One region of the uncultured Rummeliibacillus sp. genome, then DNA from elsewhere that is predicted to be linked to it. Evidence: riboswitches for the same ligand, from Rfam matches in the RefSeq annotation. Region 1 holds a riboswitch; each other region holds the start of a gene.
The links. Region 1 has a riboswitch for lysine ahead of dapA (4-hydroxy-tetrahydrodipicolinate synthase). Riboswitches for the same ligand answer to the same signal wherever they lie in the genome.

Region 2: it holds a riboswitch for lysine, as region 1 does, so the genes downstream of both, Q0977_RS01805 (aspartate kinase) here and dapA (4-hydroxy-tetrahydrodipicolinate synthase) in region 1, are expected to answer to the same signal.
Region 3: it holds a riboswitch for lysine, as region 1 does, so the genes downstream of both, Q0977_RS06400 (transporter substrate-binding domain-containing protein) here and dapA (4-hydroxy-tetrahydrodipicolinate synthase) in region 1, are expected to answer to the same signal.

What each region holds. Positions count from the first base shown of each region.
Region 1 covers NZ_CAKQBI010000009.1:84,375-89,043, forward strand. Annotated here, with positions in the region: gene Q0977_RS08130 (aminotransferase class I/II-fold pyridoxal phosphate-dependent enzyme) at 1-286, shown strand, start outside; gene Q0977_RS08135 (hypothetical protein) at 345-479, opposite strand; gene Q0977_RS08140 (radical SAM/SPASM domain-containing protein) at 507-1,844, opposite strand; gene Q0977_RS08145 (NUDIX domain-containing protein) at 2,147-2,707, opposite strand; gene Q0977_RS08150 (hypothetical protein) at 2,737-2,883, opposite strand; lysine riboswitch at 3,040-3,219, shown strand; gene dapA (4-hydroxy-tetrahydrodipicolinate synthase) at 3,342-4,235, shown strand; gene Q0977_RS08160 (cupin domain-containing protein) at 4,471-4,669, shown strand, end outside.
Region 2 covers NZ_CAKQBI010000002.1:25,427-30,095, forward strand. Annotated here, with positions in the region: gene Q0977_RS01800 (DUF2507 domain-containing protein) at 79-498, shown strand; gene Q0977_RS01805 (aspartate kinase) at 692-1,924, opposite strand; lysine riboswitch at 2,048-2,231, opposite strand; gene uvrC (excinuclease ABC subunit UvrC) at 2,275-4,065, opposite strand; gene trxA (thioredoxin) at 4,131-4,445, opposite strand; gene Q0977_RS01820 (electron transfer flavoprotein subunit alpha/FixB family protein) at 4,601-4,669, opposite strand, start outside.
Region 3 covers NZ_CAKQBI010000007.1:55,618-60,286, forward strand. Annotated here, with positions in the region: gene guaC (GMP reductase) at 1-360, opposite strand, end outside; gene Q0977_RS06395 (hypothetical protein) at 704-2,170, shown strand; lysine riboswitch at 2,306-2,490, shown strand; gene Q0977_RS06400 (transporter substrate-binding domain-containing protein) at 2,683-3,537, shown strand; gene Q0977_RS06405 (amino acid ABC transporter permease) at 3,616-4,365, shown strand; gene Q0977_RS06410 (amino acid ABC transporter ATP-binding protein) at 4,389-4,669, shown strand, end outside.

The DNA of each region.
Region 1 (4,669 bases):
AGAATTTCCGATTGATAAAAATTCAAATAAAATTACAGCACTATCTATGTCATATGCCAAGATGAAGCAGACTATAACAAAACAAGTGTCCTTTTATGAAGCCATTGGCAAGATTTCAAGTGAAATGGTCATACCCTATCCTCCTGGTATTCCACTAATTATGGCTGGTGAGCTTATCACTGAAGACAAAATAAATTCTTTAATGAATTTATTAGCACTTCATGGCCACTTTCATGGTGGAACGTTTTTAAAAGAGGGCAAACTGATTGTATATCATGAAAGCTAAAAAACTCCTTTGCAGCATTTGAACTGCAAGGAGTTTTTCATTTAATCATAGACCTAACCTATTTTAAGTTACCAGGTACTGATTTCATAATTCGTCCAGATTTCACTTTACTTACTGGAGAAGTTGCAGGGCGTAGAACGCGCATCCCCTTCACCTCCTTTCTATAAAGAGGACAATTTTTCTGGTTAATCATAAATTTAAAATCTACTTCTTAAAAATCTTATTGAATTGTTTGTAGACTATTTTTCCAAACAAGATTTAATACCTTTTTAATATTTTTCTTCTCTGAAGGACAAGGTCTTTCGCCAGATACTACACGATACCACGGGCAGTGATTACCTTGACACGCTGGGCGATAGAAGCACGATTGACATACAGAGTCCGTTTCTTCTCCAGACATTACCCAAGATGCGATCTTATCATAATCAAGATCCATCGTACCATCTGCATGAAGATGCCCAACTTTGTTGACTTCTTCATCTAAAACGGTAGTACATTTGTATAATTGACCATTTGAACCAATGACCATAGCATTCGGCTTCGCTGCATAACAAACGGAAGCTGTTGGCATAAGTGAGCCCGTAATCATATTACTCATGCTAAGTCCTTCACCCATAGCTGTTTCAGTGAATTCCCAGATTTTCTTATTAGCAGTAATATGAGTGCATGTAGGGATTTCATCATTATGTTCCCCTCCCCATCTACCAACTGGACGGAAGAATAGCCCAAACCGTTTATCATCTGCGAAATATTCTTTTAAAAATTGAATGAGATCGCCAGTTTCTTGTAGATTATCTTCATCGAAGTTGACACGAATGGTCATATCAAATTGTCCATCTACTTCTCTTATTGTTTTTAGGTTTTCAATAATCCTTTCAAATGTACCTTGACCGCCAGCCATATGACGACGACGATCATGAACTGCTTGAACACCATCAATTGTCACCATGTATTGGCGTACTTCCCAAGAAAGTAACTTTTCAAACACGTCTTTTGTTAAAAAGAAACCATTTGTAACGATATCAGCCGAATAATCAATTTTATATTCTTTTGCTTCAGCCATGAACGTATTTGATAATTCTTCTATAATCCCTAATTCGAGGAGCGGTTCACCACCGAACCAGCTAATATGTAAATTATTTAATGTATTTGCTCGTTCCTTTACTAGAGCTTTTACGCCGTTTTTCGTTTCATCTGTCATTTTTCCACGTGCAAATGTTTCATAACAATACGTACAACGGAAGTTACATTGTTCTGTTGTCATCAGAATAAGGTGCAACATATCAGTACGGTGCATCGATTGGTGCAAATATTCAGCTCTTCTTTTTTCATCTACGTTTTCTGGAACGATAAATCCATTTTCGAATAAAGCATTCTTCACATCACTATCTAAAGAATCTGTACCAGACCTTTTTAAGGACTCCATAACCTCTGCTTTTTCTTTATCTGTAAAATCAACAATAGCACCCGTATAGCTATTGTATAAAATGACACCACCATCATCTGTTTTAGACAATGCATTAAACTTTGATGGTACATATCTGTTGTTATTCTCCAAAATTCACAACCCCCTTGTTCAATCATTTTTATTCTTTTTCTAACACTTCTATTCCCAAGATGTACTATTATTTTTTCTTTAAAAATAGCAAGATATTAGAAGTATAAAAATGAACAGTTAATGTAAAAACTACTTCATCATTAAAATTAGGAGCAGTTAATAATATCTTACCATAAAACTAGATATCAGCAATTCCAAATTGTTTTAAATGTTAGTAATGCTTCATTTATTAGAAAGATTCAAACGATTCAAGCTAAAACTTTGCAAAATTCAGAAGCAAGATATTATTAATAAGGCCAATCTTATTTTATGATTCCCCTTGAAAAGTCCTTTCTCTTATGACTGCCCCAAATCTCTTTTAATTCAAAAATTTGGTGTAAAAAATAGTAAGGTACCATCTCTCCATCTTCAACCATTTGCATTAGTTCCTGCTGTTCTACCCATTTAACAGCCTGTACTTCTTCTTCCTGTAATTGTAGTTCTTCAATGTTTACATCTTGGGTAATCATATAATAATCATCAAATCCATTAGGGAAATTTATCGTAAATCGTGGTCTTTCATTTGATAGGTTAATAACTAGTCCTAATTCTTCCTTTACTTCCCTTTCTGCCGCATTTTGACTAGTATCTCCCGCTACTGCAGAACCAGCAGCTGATAAATCCCACATATTTGGCCACCCTTTTTTCCAAGGCTGTCTTTGCTGAATCAATAACTGATTTTCGCTATTAAAAATACAGACATGGACTACCAGATGATAGTCTCCTTCATCCATTTGATCCCCTCTTCTATGTAATCTTCCGGTTAGTCTACGATCTTGATCATAAACATCCCATAATTCATCTTCATTTTCATCTCTTGTCATAGTGCATCCTCCTTTAGAAATTAAATTCCTTATGCAAAAAATTTTATTAACCAAACAATACTATAAATTAGGATACTAACTAAAATAAATCCTGCCATAAAATATGAAAAACTTTTTAGCAAACATTTACCTACTTCGTAAATAGTTGTTGCTAATTCATCAACTATTCTTCTCATCCCCATATCCCTCCCTAGCTAAGTATATCGTAAGGTCTTATATATTTTATAATTACCTGTTATAACACAACTAATATTTATGACATTGCAATCCTGTAAAAAAAGTGGTATCATTCCATTAAATTAAATATTCACTTATTTCAATATTTTCTTTGAAGTAAGGATAGAGGAGCAAAAACCATTAGTACACAATTGGAGGATAATGAGATCCGTTGATGATTGTGAAAAGGGGGATTTGCCGAAGTGGAGAGAACCTCATTTTTCTCGAAGCTGGTTCTGTTGTTGAATAAATACAGAACTGTCATGTAGTTATCTATATGGAGGGCTATCATACGCACAGAAATGAAACTGTTTCTACTGCAACAACGTAGCCTCGTTGTTGCTTTTTTGCGTTAACTTACTAATTGCCCTTCTCCCTCTAGTTTATTTATATAAAATAATGAAGGATGTGGAGAAGTATGAATTTTGGACAAATTTTAACGGCTATGGTGACACCATTTGATCAGAAAGGTGAAATCGATTTTCCTGCTGCAGAAAACTTGATAAATCATTTAATCGCAAATGGCACAGATGGGATTGTAGTGGCTGGAACAACAGGTGAATCTCCTACACTATCTACAGAGGAAAAAGTAGAATTATTTAAATTTGTTGTGAGAATAGTGGACGGAAGAGTTCCTGTTGTAGCGGGTACAGGATCTAATAATACAAGTGCTTCAATTGAATTGACAAAACAAGCTGAAAATGCTGGTGTCGATGCAATTATGCTAGTCGTTCCTTACTATAACAAACCTTCTCAAGAAGGATTATATCAACACTTTAAAGCCATCGCTGAAGAAACAACACTGCCAATCATTTTATATAATATTCCTGGCCGCAGCGTGATTAATATGGCAGTCGATACAACTGTACGCCTAGCTCAAATTCCTAATATCGTTGCGATTAAAGATGCTAGTGGTAACTTAGATGCAATGGCTGAAACCATTAGCCGAACACCCGAAGATTTTGCAGTATATTCTGGTGATGACAGTTTAACATTACCTGCACTATCAATTGGTGCCACAGGTGTCATTTCCGTTGCATCACACATTATTGGCAACGAAATGCAAGCAATGATTTCAAAATTCAAAAATGGCAATACAACAGAAGCTGCTCAAGATCATCGTAAGCTTCTACCAATTTTCAAAGGATTATTTGCCGCTCCAAACCCATCACCGGTGAAAGCAGCATTGAATATTAAAGGAGTCCCAGTTGGTGGCGTTCGCTTACCTATTATTCCTTTAAATGACGAAGAGACAAGCGCTTTACAAGAAGTATTGAAAGTAGTGGATGAAAAAGAAGAAATAACATTATAAGTAAATCTTCATTTACTATTATTATTTATATTCAACATTAAAGCTCACGCGTATCAAATAAGATAAGCGTGAGTTTTTTATTTGGAGTTTCAAAGTTCGAAAGCATCGATGAAACTTATTCTCTTGTATTTACATTCCTTTTATCGCTTGCCACTTACCACCTTCAGACATCTGTCACACTTTTCAAATTGACGAATATACTGATGATGGAAGCCTAAGAAAAGGATTGATAAAAATGCAAAATAACTATAATTGGTATCCATGTACACATTGCTATTCACAAACCCAGGGTTATTATAATTGGTATCCATCACCTCATGGGTATCAACCTGTTGCTATGCCCTACCCACAAACTTCTACGCCTCAACTAGTAAGTACACCTATGAATAATAATGAGTCAATGTTGTTGAGAGATTATGGAAAGAATCCTTTCG
Region 2 (4,669 bases), on a different contig from region 1:
TAGAGATTTCCTACTTGGCATTTGATATTTCTTTTTTAGAAATAATATAGGCAAAAAAATATGAAAGAAGGACCTTCAATGTCTACTCAACAAAAGCATGAAATAACACAATTTGGATATGAATTAATCCGTGATCACGTACTATCTTCTATTTTGGGCAAAAATGAAGAAGATATTCTATATTGGAGCGGAAAAGAATTAGCCCGGAAATTTCCACTCTATGAATTAGAAGAAGCAATCCCTTTCTTCCATGAAGCTGGTTGGGGAGATTTGACTATCGATAAGGTTTCCGCAAGTGAAGCATTTTGTACTTTAACTGGTGATCCAGAGATTCTTAAATTTGACCAACGTTGTTTTCGTCTAGAAGCGGGTTTTTTAGCTCAAAACCAACAAAAATGTAGTGGCTTTTTAACGGAATGCTATGAAGAGAAAAAAGTTAAGCAAGGTCAAGTCAAATTCCATATTAAATGGGACTTAAAAGATAAAATAGAAGAATAATAGATTAATACCACTTAGAAGATTAGCATGTCTTTAAAATCTTATATTACATAATAATCTAAGTATACGTCGGGTATTCAAAAAAATATTACTCTCTCATTGAATATTAGTGAGAGAGTCTTTTTATGCAAAAGGACTCCACTAAAACTATTTTTGTGAAGTCCTTTTAACATATCTATACATTTCTTTTTTATTATTGTGCAACCTTTTCTTTTAATGAAAGACCAAATTCCTCATGTAGTGCATTCGCAGCTTTTAACATATCTTCTTGTGGTACTACAACTGATACTTTTATTTCAGAAGTACTTACCATTTTTACTGGTATACCTTCACGATATAAACGGTCGAACATGGAAGCTGCTACACCTGGATTTGATACCATACCTGATCCTACAATTGAAACTTTTGCTAGTTCGCCTTCGTAATCTATATGATCATATCCAAGGATATCTTTATGTTCAGATAGAACTTGTAATGTATCTTGTAAATTTTCTTTTTTTACTGAAAATGATACAGATGGTTGTGTTCCTTGAATAATCGTTTGAACAATGATATCAACATTGACATGATTTTTTGCTAATGTTGTAAAAATATTAGCTAACGATCCATTATAGGCCTCTTTATAATATACTGTTAAACGAATAATATCCGGTTCAAACGCAACACCACGTACTACTAAATCTTTTTCCACTTCGATTTCCTCCTTCAAGATTGTACCTTCAACATCCTCGTAACTCGAACGAACAGACATAGGAATGTTGTGGTTTTTTGCTACTTCGACAGATCGTGGATGTAAGACACCTGCTCCTAGGTTCGCTAGTTCAAGCATTTCGTCATAAGACAATTCCTTTAACTTTCTAGCACCTTTTACAAATCGTGGATCACTCGTATAAACACCATCAACATCTGTATAAATATCACAACGTTCGGCATTTAACGCTGAAGCAATAGCAACTGCAGTCGTATCTGAACCACCACGTCCAAGCGTAGTAATATTTCCTTCGTCATCTATCCCCTGGAAGCCAGCAACGACAGCCACTTCCCCTGCTTTTAACGCATCATTGACTGCTTTTGGCTTTATGTTCTCGATTCTCGCGTTACTTGGTACATGTTCTGTAACAATACCTGCTTGCCAGCCAGTAAATGATTTTGCCTCGATTCCTAACTTATGTAATGCAATTGATAACAATGAAATCGTCACTTGTTCTCCAGTGGTCAACAATACATCCATTTCCCTCTTTGAAGGTGATTCGGAAATTTCGTGGGCCATATCCACAAGTTGATCCGTTGTTTTACCCATTGCTGATACGACAACGACAATGTCATATCCATTTTTTTTCTCACGCTGAATGCGCTTAGCAACATGCATAATTCTTTCTGTTGTTGCAACGGAAGTTCCGCCAAATTTCACTACTAAAGTACTCATCAAAACGCTCCCCCTACATCAGAATGTGTGGGCGACTTTCACAATGACTTCTAATGAAAAAAGAGCAGCTCTTCACATAAAGTGAATAGGCTGCTCTTAGCATGCACGTTCAAAAGAACATTCATGTGAGATAGCCCTCCAGAATCTATTTTTGACTCTGACAATTCTACATTTCTTCAATGTAGAACCAGCAGCAAGTTGGAATTAGCAAACTTGCAACTTCGGCGGCTTCCCCTTTCACCGACTTTCAAAGAATCTAATCATCCTCCGGTCGGGTACTATTGAAATCCGCGCCTCTATCATCACTAAATCAGTGATTTTTAATTGGTGACACTAAGATACCATATCATTTACTTCCCTTGCAATCGTTTTTCCGAAAAAAAGTCAATTATTGTCTGAGCTAGTTTTTTAGGTACACCAGCTTTTTGCAATTCATCAAAAGTTGCTTTTTTAATCTTATTAATCGATCCAAAATGTTTTAGTAATTGTTGTTTCCTTTTTGGGCCTACTCCTGGAATCTCATCTAAAATAGATGTAATAGCATTTTTTTCATGTAATTGTCTATGGAATGTAATTGCAAATCTATGCACTTCATCTTGGACACGCTGTAATAGATAAAACGCTTCACTAGTTCGTTTTAATGGAATAATCTCAGGCGGATTTCCATAAAGCAATTGAGACGTTTGATGCTTATCATCTTTTGCCAATCCAGCTATTGGTATATCTAGCCCTAGCTCATCTTCCAAAATTTCTCTGGCCACTTCCATCTGACCTTTCCCTCCATCAGTCACCAGTAAGTCTGGAAGTGGTAAACCTTCTTTTAAAACTCTCGAATAACGCCGACGAATAACTTCTCTCATTGCACCATAATCATCATGTGCATTTGCATTTTGGATTTTAAATTTACGGTATTCTTTTTTACTAGGTTTACCATCTATAAAGACAACCATGGCTGAAACAGTATCAGCCCCGAAAATATGCGAGTTATCAAACGCTTCAATTCGTAGTGGAGTAGCAATATTCATCGCATCACCTAGTTGTTCACAAGCACCCACTGTTCTTTGTTCTTGTCTCTCGATTAGTTGGAATTTTTCTGAAATTGCTATTTGAGCATTTTTTGATGCTAGATCAAGCAATTCCTTCTTATTTCCTCTTTGTGGTTGTAACACGTTGATATCTAAGACTTGTTGCAACATATCTCCTTCAATTTCTTTGGGAATAAGAATTTCTTTCGGTTTAATATGTTCCGCCTTTTCATAAAATTGGCCTACAAAAGTTAGAAACTCATCTTCCGGTTCACCATATGAAGGAAATAAAGATACATCTCGTTCAATAAGTTTTCCTTGTCTTACAAAAAATACTTGGACACACATCCATCCCTTATCTACCGCATAGCCAAATACATCTCTATTGGTAAAATCAGTTGTCGTAATTTTTTGTCTTTCCATTACAGACTCGATATGAGCTATTTGATCTCGATATTCTTTTGCACGCTCAAAATCTAGCTGTTCAGAAGCAGCTAACATTTTTTTCTGTAATTCTTCTTTAACCTTTGCGTGGCCACCATTTAAGAAATTCACAATCTCCTGAACCATATCATCGTATACCTTTTTTTCTATATCTTTTATACAAGGGGCTAGGCATTGACCGATATGGTAATACAAGCAAACACGATTAGGAAGGGTTTGGCATTTTCGTAAAGGATATAAGCGATCAAGCAATTTTTTAGTTTCATTTGCTGCATAGACATTTGGATATGGTCCAAAGTATTTGCCTTTGTCTTTTTTAACTTTCCGAACTGTCAATAATCGTGGGTGTTTTTCGTTTGTGATTTTGATATAAGGATATGTTTTATCATCCTTTAACATGATGTTGTATTTTGGATCATGTAATTTTATCAAATTTAGTTCGAGCAAAAAGGCTTCTTTATTTGAGGAAGTTACAATGTATTCGAAATCTTCAATTTCACTAACAAGTCGTTGTGTTTTACCATTATGCGTTCCAGTAAAGTATGAACGTACTCTATTTTTAAGTACTTTTGCCTTTCCCACGTAAATGATAGTACCTTGTCGATCTTTCATTAAATAGCATCCTGGTTGGTCAGGTAAGATAGATAGCTTTTGTTTGATTAAATCATTCATCAAATCACCTCTAAAAAAAACCGGGTACCTAGTAGGAACCCGGTTTCGTTTATAACCAAAAAAACTTACGCGTGTTTTTGGATGAATTCAGCTAATGCTTCTTTTGGTTGGAAACCAACAGTTTTATCAACTTGTTCGCCATCTTTGAACAATAATAGTGTTGGGATTGACATAATACCAAATTGGCTAGCAGTTTCTTGGTTTTGGTCAACATCTACTTTTACAATGTTCACTTTACCAGCTAATTCCTGATCAAGTTCTTCTAGTACTGGAGCGATCATTTTACATGGTCCACACCAAGTTGCCCAGAAGTCTACTAATACTAATCCATTTGCAATATCATTTGAAAATGTTGCGTCTGTTGAATGTACAATTGCCATTTTTATATTTCCTCCTTAATACTATATGTATCGGTAGTGTAGCATAAAAGAAATTATGAGGCGACTGTTCTGCTCACTATTGCACTATTTTAACATAATATTTTGTTTTAATAAAAATTAAAGCTCTGCAAAAGTTCACAGAGCTTTTCGAATCATTATTTTACAGCAACACTTTTGAATTCTTCGATCAACATTGGTACGACTTCAAATAAGTCTCCAACTAT
Region 3 (4,669 bases), on a different contig from region 1:
TGCAATATCAATTGTTATATAGTCAGGAGTTAAATTTTCTTTCGCTAAATCTTCTATAAAAGTGTATTCTTCTGGTTTTACTCCGACACTAATAGAAGCGATTAAGCCACGTGCTTGCATGTCCTTTACAAAATCTGCACGATTTGCTGGATTGAAGCGATGCATAATATAGAAGTAACCACTTTCAGCTAATTTAATAGCAATATTTTCATCTATTATTGTTTGCATGTTTGCAGGGACAACAGGAAGTCTAAATTTGTGACCACCGAGCATAACACTTGTATCACATTCAGAACGGCTATTCACAATACATTTTGCGGGAATTAATTGAATATCTTCATAGTCAAATACATTATCCATTAAAAAACACTCCTAAAAACGAATATTATTTTTGTTTATTTAAAAAACGTTCGCCCTTTGGTAATTTACATTAATTTTAGCCTAATGTCAAAATTTTTTTGCAAAATTACTAAAATAGTAGTTTTTTAAATGAGGTTTGAGAGGAAATTAGATAAGATTTAAGAAAGTAGAATAGGTTCACGTTGGTAGATCTGTTTAACGTAACAACTTAAGACGAACTCAATTATTTATGATAAAATCAGGTTTTAAGGGCAATAGGAACTGAATTGATAATATATAGGATAAAAGGGATTACTTACATAAAAATAAATGGCTTATAAAGAATAACGAGAGGAAGCAACTGATGAAAAATTTAGAATTTATTTTAAGGGATTATATTATTGGAAGACCAGTTATTTCAATTGAATATGATGAGGATGACCAAACTATTGGAGAAATTATAGATGCGCATAGAGGTCTTATATATGGCCATATAGAGCTTAATGATGAACAAAAGCTTACATCTTTCATGATTGATATGGAAGAGATTATGGAACATAATGACGTTTCTTTGGACGAATATGAAGAATTAACACCCGATGAATTAATCGGTTGTGCTGAAGACTTTGCAAAAGACTTCTGCCGGGAAAGTTTGCATTTTAAAGAAATGACACAATGGAATGGTGAATCTTACATGGTCATTTTTGAAGAAAAGGATACGGCTTTAAATTTATTTATACCTAATTCCGGGGTAACAATTGAAATTAATAAGCAAGGATTTATTATTTCGGCAGTGTTATTCCAATCTTACTATCAATTAACATACCCAGATATCCAGATTTCAGCAGAAGATGCTAAAGAAATTATTTGTCGATATCCTTTGGTGCAACTAGGCATATTTGAAGATAGTGGTGAGATGAAGTTAGTATACTATCCAAATCGTGAATATTTAGCAGTCCATGTAGATGGACAAATAGCGACAACAGAAGAGTTTTTAGAAGAAAAAGCTGCTGATACACATGAATTTAAGCCGGTGACAGTAACTCAATCAGTGGAAAGCTTATTGGGTGTAACGGATGATATGTATAAAGTAGAAACAGAAAACGGGACATTCTGGTATGACTCATTGGATGTAGAAAATGTCCAGACTGCAGACCCAATAGTTAAAATTGAAAGAACTGATGATTTACAATTAGATTATGAATCTAGTGTTGAATGGGAAGAGTCAGAAGAATTGCCAGAAGAGTTGTTAGAAGAAAGGGCAAAAATATTTTTAGAAGCTATTATTGGCAATATTCATGATAAATATATACTTGAAGATCAACTTCAAGAAGATGAAGATATTGAATTTTTAAATGAAGAAGATTTAACAGAAGAAGAACGTCAATTTTTTGAGGAACTCGAAAAGATGGAAGCAGATGAAGATGAAGGTTTAGATGAAGATGATGAGTTTAACTTTGAACCATTCACAACATTCACGTTTATTCGCCATTATGAAGGAATTCGTATGGATGAATATTCCATCCATGTAAATGTCGGTGTTTATACAGGTGTAATTCGTGATTGCTCGATTATTTTACCTGACGAATCACAATTATTAGCGATGAATATGGAGCCTGTTGTGTCTATAGAAGTAGCTAAAACAATTTTTAAAGAGCATTTACAAATGAAACTAGCACGTACGATAAATTATGAAGACGAAGATGAAGATGTAACTTTATATGGATTAGATTATGTAATGGATTTCCCTCAAAACAGAAGAATAGAAAGAATCGATGCAACTACAGGTGAGGTTTATTACGAATTCTCAGATGTTCTAAGAGAAGGATAATAGTAAATAAATTTATTTGAATGAACAATGGATTTCCGAAAACTATAAATCTTAAAAATAATTAGAAAATAAGAATTGACAGAAAAACACTAGTATTGTAGACTGTTCACAACAAGTAAATACGACCTCACTTATTGGTGAGGTAGAGGCGCGATATTTATTAGTTCTTGGCGGAGTTAGAGAGAGCGGTGAAACCGGGAAGAAGGAAATGTTGCCGAAGTTTGTAATAGATCTCGATATTACATGCTGGGCTTGCAATGAATAATTGTAAGACTGTCTCAATAAGCTACCCTGGTTTATTGAGTTGAGCTATCTCATTTTGGGATAAAAGTGGAGGATTTGGGACTAGATATATTCTGGAACCTGAGTTCAACTCAGGTTCCTTTTATTTTTGTATCGAAGTACCTGTATGGCCAATGAATAATAGAATTGGCTGAACGGGTAGATGCAAAGATTAGACATTTAGCTCTTTTTCTACACATAAGGGAACTGTTTTTAAAGGAGAGGGAAATATGAAAAAGACATGGACATTATTAACTGGTGTTTTATTAATGGCCATCCTTGTATTAGCAGGATGTGGCACAGGCGATTCTAAAAAGTCGGAATCATCAGGAAATGGTGAGGAACAAGATACATTTACAGTAGGTATGGAAGCAGGATATCCACCTTTTAACTGGACACAATCAGACGATTCAAATGGTGGTGTTGCTATTAAAGGAAATGCAGAATTCGCAAACGGCTATGATGTGCAAATTGCGCAAAAAATCGCAGATGGTTTAGGCAAGAAATTAGTTGTTGTGAAAACAGAATGGGATGGTCTTGTACCAGCACTAACTTCTGGGAAAATTGATGCCATTATCGCCGGTATGTCACCAACGAAAGAACGTAAACAAACAATAGATTTCTCAGATATCTACTATAAATCTAATTTAGTAATGGTTGTAAAAAAGGGTAGCAAATATGATGGTGCAACATCAATTACTGATTTCAAAGGTGCGAAGGTGACGGCTCAGTTGAACACTTTCCACTATACAGTTATCGATCAAATTAAAGGCGTTAAAAAACAAACTGCAATGGATAATTTCCCAGCAATGCGCGTTGCACTTGAATCAGGTAAAATTGACGGTTACGTTTCAGAAAAACCTGAAGCTGTTTCAGCAACAGCAGCTAACGACAAGTTTGCAATGGTAGAGTTTACTGAAGGCGAAGGATTTAAAACTTCAGAAGAAGATACAGCAATCGCGGTTGGTTTACAAAAAGATAGTGATTTAACAGATAAGATCAATGAAATCCTTAAAGGAATTTCAGAAGCAGACCGTGAACAAATCATGGATGAAGCGATCAAAAATCAACCAGCAGCTAAATAGTTATATTGAACTTAAAGAGCTACCGATTGTGATTATTGCAATTGGTAGTTCTTGTTATGCTTTTAAGGAGGAGTAATAATGAGCTTAGAATGGTTTATCAATATCATTACAAATAACTGGCCGATGTTCTTAAGAGGCGCTTGGATGACACTGGTTATTTCAACAATCGGGACTATTATTGGCGCATTAATCGGCTTGATTATTGGCGTCATTAATACAATTCCAAAGGGCAATGGTGGAGCTAAAAAGTGGCTCTTGAAAATTATCAATGCTATTTTAACAATTTATGTTGAGTTCTTCCGTGGCACACCTATGATTGTGCAAGCAATGGTCGTTTATTACGGATCAGATTTGTTGTTTGGTATTGATATGAATCGTACTTTTGCAGCAATTTTTATCGTATCGATTAATACAGGCGCTTATATGGCTGAAATTGTTCGTGGTGGGATTATGAGTATTGAACAAGGACAGTTTGAAGCGGCTCGAGCTATAGGGATGAACCATTGGCAAACAATGATTCATGTTGTGTTGCCACAAGTAATGCGCAATATCTTACCTGCAACAGGAAACCAATATGTTATGAATATAAAAGATACGTCTGTATTAAATGTAATTGGTGTGACCGAATTGTACTTCCAAACAAAATCTATTGCAGGAAATAACTTTCGATACTTTGAGTCATTCTTTGTAGCATGTGTGATTTACCTAGTAATGACGATTATTGTTACGCAAATTTTGCGATTCTTTGAACGTAAACTCTCGGGTAATGCAAATTATCAAATGTTAGATGACGCTACATATATCCGTAGACCGGAACAGACGAAATAGAGGTACAAAGGAGAGAAAAAACTATGGAAACCATTATCGATATTCAGCATCTTAGTAAATCCTTTGGTACACATGAAGTATTAAAAGACGTTAATTTTTCTGTTAAAAAAGGTGAAGTAGTATGTGTTATTGGATCATCTGGGTCAGGAAAGTCAACACTTTTGCGTTGCATAAACTTGCTTGAAACACCAAGTGGCGGGGAGATTTTTTATAAAGGTAAAAATATTCTAGCAGATAAGCATAATCTTAATACGTTTAGAACGCATTTAGGAATGGTATTTCAACAATTTAATCTATTTAATAA